2 regions of the Metabacillus sp. 22489 genome follow, and region 1 is predicted to be linked to the other one. Evidence: riboswitches for the same ligand, from Rfam matches in the RefSeq annotation. Region 1 holds a riboswitch; the other holds the start of a gene.
The links. Region 1 has a riboswitch for glycine ahead of gcvT (glycine cleavage system aminomethyltransferase GcvT). Riboswitches for the same ligand answer to the same signal wherever they lie in the genome.
Positions count from the first base shown of each region.

Region 1 (2,414 bases):
TAAAGAAAATGGCTACACTTATGTTCAAACGAAGACAATGAATAAATGGAGAAGCATGCTAATATTGAATATTAAAAATGGCTTTGATGTAATTGATACATATATTGATAAAAAGGGACTACGGAAAATAGTGTTGGAAAAAAGGTTAATAAATGAATAACTTATTTTATTCCAAATTTCATTTATGCACAATATAAGAAATTTAGCAAAAAAAAGTTACTTAAAAATAAAAAATGGATAATAGGTAATGAGTAAGTGAAAAATTAATAAGCATTTTCATTCATCTAAAAATTCTTTATATAGCTAAGAAGGAGCTAAGCTATGGAGCAAGTAATCATTAAAGACTACGACCCAAATTGGGCGATTCAATTTGAACAGGAAAAACAAAACATCCAAAGTATCCTCGCAAATGCCATCGTTGATATCGAGCATATAGGAAGTACTTCAATTATTGGCTTAGCAGCTAAACCTGTCTTAGATATTGCAGTTGCTGTAAATCATCTTGATAATACTGCTTATATGATCGAGCCACTAAAGAAATTACAATATGAATTTGTCGAGCATAACAATTTCCCTCATAGACGTTTTTTTCGTAAAGGACAATGGAGGGCAGGGACCCATCATTTACATGTTTACCAGATGGATAGTGAATCATGGCATGAGCAGCTATTGTTTCGCGATTATTTGAGAAAGCATTCAAATGTCCGGAAGGAATATGAAAGGATTAAGAGAGCTTTAGCTAATAAATATCGATTTAATCGAGTCGCATATACAGAGGCAAAAGCACCATTTATTCAACATGTGTTAGATAGGGCAAAAGAAGAACAATAATATCGTTGACGAGGCTACTCGCAGAAAATTTCATGGGAAATATATGCTCAACCTGAAAAATGTAACATGACATTTTAAAGAAAAATCATGTATTGTAAGTGACCTGAATAGAATAATGGAAAGAGAACTGAAAAATAATGTGTAGCATAATCTAACAGATTCATTGTATAGGAAAGCGGAGTCTTATACTTTAAACTTAATAAATATGAAGCGGATGATGATTATGGGAGAGAGCATAATAAATGCCGCCGAAGGAGCAAGCTCATAAAAACAGCCTTATGAGCAAATCTCTCAGGTAAAAGAACCATAATTGGACGTAGCTCTGGAGAGAGCATGATGAGGTTGACATGCCACCAAAGGGGACCTGTTGTTCAAACAGGGCAAACTTTCAGGTAAAAGGACAGAGAAGGTAGCGATTACTACCTTTTTCTGTCCTTTTTTGTATGGCTAGATAATAGTAGGAGGTGGATGGAAGATGAAAGAGCGAGCATTGAAACGAACACCACTTTATGATTTTTATAAACAATATGGTGAAAAAACAAAGGTTATAGATTTTGGTGGCTGGGCATTACCAGTACAGTTTTCTAGTATATTAGCTGAACATGAAGCAGTTCGAAATGAAGCAGGCTTATTTGATGTTTCACATATGGGGGAAATTCTTATCGAAGGAAAGGATGCTGAAAGCTTTTTGAATCGTTTGGTCACAAATGATGTAACAAAGCTTCAAATTAATCAAGCTCAATATACCGCAATGTGCGATCACGACGGTGGAACGATTGATGACTTATTAGTATATAGGTTAGCCAATCAAAAATATTTGCTCGTCGTTAACGCAGCTAATCTCGAAAAGGACTATACATGGCTTAAGGAGCATGCAAGCGGTGATATTACACTGCAAAATATTTCTGATGAGGTTGCGTTGCTTGCGATACAAGGACCTAAAGCAATAGGGATTTTACAAAAGGTAACTGAGTTGGATTTAATAAAGCTTGCACCTTTTCGCTTCGCACAATCTGTCACCATCGCAGGTATTTCAGATGTTCTCATTTCCCGTACCGGCTATACAGGTGAGGATGGCTTTGAACTTTATTTAGGTGCGAACAAGGCGAAAGCTCTTTGGGAGAAGCTTCTAGCAGTTGGTAAGGAGGAAGGGTTGAAGCCATGTGGACTTGGAGCACGTGATACGCTTCGCTTTGAGGCATGTCTTCCGTTATATGGAAGGGAGCTGTCAAATGAAATTACTCCTCTTGAAGCAGGAATTGGCTTTGCAGTTAAACTGAATAAAAATTGCCCATTCATTGGTAAAGAACCACTTTTGATTAAAAAGGGAAAACGAAAATTGGTCGGGATAGAAGTGACTGAAAGAGCAATTCCTCGTCATGGATATAAAGTGTATTCAGAAGATGGGGAAATTGGATTTATCACATCAGGGACATTTTCACCAACGCTAAAGAAAAATCTTGGTTTAGCCCTTATACCATCTGAATATGCAGAAGTGGGGACAAAGCTTAAAGTACAAATTCGCAACAAATTCCTCGATGCAATTGTTGTGAAAACCCCTTTTTATAAAAAGAGAAACGTTT
Region 1 covers NZ_JBQENT010000052.1:17,435-19,848, forward strand. The annotation lists gene ACTJJ9_RS22570 (GNAT family N-acetyltransferase) at 1-160, shown strand, start outside; gene ACTJJ9_RS22575 (GrpB family protein) at 322-831, shown strand; glycine riboswitch at 1,046-1,148, shown strand; glycine riboswitch at 1,152-1,237, shown strand; gene gcvT (glycine cleavage system aminomethyltransferase GcvT) at 1,307-2,414, shown strand, end outside.

Region 2 (2,414 bases), on a different contig from region 1:
CCAAACCCGTTTTACATTGATTTCCTTCTTAATGAATACATCACATACAACAAAACAAACCACAAAGGTGTGAGCAGCAACGCCGGACGTGTCTCACTAGCAAACAGCATAATAATCAAAATCACGCCAAATAGCGTTAAAACCGCATAATTTATAAATGGGGTAAAAGGTGCTTTAAATGTTGATTTTGCATGTAATTCCGGTCTCGTTTTCTTATATTTTATATGACAAATGAGAATAACACCCCACACCCAAATAAAGCAAATCGCGCTAATCGTTGATACGATTCCAAAGGCTTGCTCTGGAATAAGCTTGCTCAAAAGGGCTCCTACTGAAACGACAATTGTTGATACCAATAACGCGTTACCAGGAACATGATTTTTATTAAGCTTTTTAAAATTTTCTGGTGCTTGATCTGTCTTGCTTAAATTAAATAAAATTCGACTTGTTGAGAACAATCCGCTGTTACAGGCAGAAGCAGCTGACGTTAAAACAACGAAATTAATTATTCCCGCAGCAATTGGGATTCCAACTAAGCTGAATGTTTTTACAAACGGGCTTTCTGCTCCATTTAGCTCTGTCCATGGGTTAATACATAATAGGATGATGATCGACCCAATGTAGAAAAATAGGATTCGTAAAGGAATCTTATTAATTGCTGATGGAATATTTTTCTTTGGATTTGCTGTTTCTGCTGCCGTTACACCGACTAGCTCCACACCAACAAAGGCAAACAGCACCATTTGGAATGAAAGCAAGAAGCCCGAAATACCATTTGGAAAAATTCCGCCATGCTCCCAAAGGTTCTGAATCGTCACTGTCCCTGCATCAGTCTTAAATCCGATCACGAGTAAAACAACACCAACAGCAATGAGAAAGAGAATTGTGATGACCTTTATAAGCGCAAACCAAAACTCTAACTCTCCAAAAAGCTTTACCGTTAAAAGATTAAAGCCTAATAAAATCAATAAACAGATAATTGCAGGTATCCATTGGGGAACATCAAACCAATAGCGGACATACACACCAACGGCAATAATGTCTGCCATCGCGATCATGATCCAGCAAAACCAATACGTCCACCCTGTGACAAACGCTGCTCGAGGTCCAAGATAGTCTTCAGCAATATCTGTAAACGATTGATAGCCAGCTTTAGACAACAAAAGCTCTCCTAGTGCCCTCATAATGAAAAATACCGCGATCCCGATGATTAAATAAGCAAAGATAATCGATGGTCCAGCTAATTGTATCGCCTTACCCGAACCTAAGAATAAACCCGTACCAATCGTGCCTCCAATTGCTATGAGCTGCACATGGCGATTCGCTAAATCCCTCTTTAATTCTTGTTGTGCCAAATCTAACTCCTCCTTAAAACCAGCCAAGCCCATTTCTTAAAAAATGAGCAAAAAACCCCTCAAAAAAAGAGATCGGAAGTCCTCCAAATCTCTTGGTCATAAGAATACTAAATAATATTTGTTATGCTAACTTAGCCAAATAACAAATAGAAATTCGATACTCTTCTGTCCTTTCGCCTGAGATAGTGAACCCTTCGGCGCCGCAAAACTGCGGTCTCTCCAGAAGCTGCTCCTGCTATAGTTTTATCCATAGCATTCATAGCTGGTAATTATTTCGTTTTATTTGCAGTAAAACTATTTTCAAATAATTTATAATTTTAATCCTACATACATCGCTTGTCAAGAAGAAGGGAATGGCTCTCTTGCACCATATTGGAAAATTAACATTACCTCTCCTATCTGACCTCAACTAACAACGCCTGAAATAGCTCATTTTTCTTTTCACCAAGCTGAAGATATGGCTGCCAGTTCATTTTATAGGAATGCGTGAGAGATATCGGTTCTTCTCGTCCTGAAGTGGTTCCTTGAGATGCTTCTTCCTTCCAAGAGCATACTCCTGCAACAACATGTCCATCATGGATATGAAATGCCTCATCGACGGGATTTTGTCTTTTTGGTTGCTGCCAGTATAAATGGTCATTTGTGATGAGAAGCGCGTAGCCTTTGACATCTGGTCTACCTTGAACCACTCGTTCCAACTTCCCAATGTCGTTTATGTAATCATACCGGGAAATATCCTGTGCACCTTGTTTCTTTAAATGCATTTCGCTATCTCCATAGATTGTTTGCAGAAGTGCTGTTTTATACCTCACTTCAATCGCCATCACTTTCGTGTCCTTTACCGCCCATAAATCAATTTTGTCCTTACCAATTTCGCGGTTTATTTGAACATTGTAGCCAATCTCATGCAAATGATTTGCTATTTTTTCAATTAAGTCTCTTTGAGAGAGCGGGATCTCTCCCTTTGTAGAGAACGATTGAAACCATGATGGATACTCAAGCTTTGCCTTATGATGAGAATCCTGTTTATATACCTGAAGCATCAGGCCGCGAAATTCA
Region 2 covers NZ_JBQENT010000029.1:7,399-9,812, forward strand. The annotation lists gene ACTJJ9_RS16350 (amino acid permease) at 12-1,355, opposite strand; glycine riboswitch at 1,511-1,588, opposite strand; gene ACTJJ9_RS16355 (hypothetical protein) at 1,751-2,414, opposite strand, start outside.
Region 2: another riboswitch for glycine. It lies ahead of ACTJJ9_RS16350 (amino acid permease); the one in region 1 lies ahead of gcvT (glycine cleavage system aminomethyltransferase GcvT).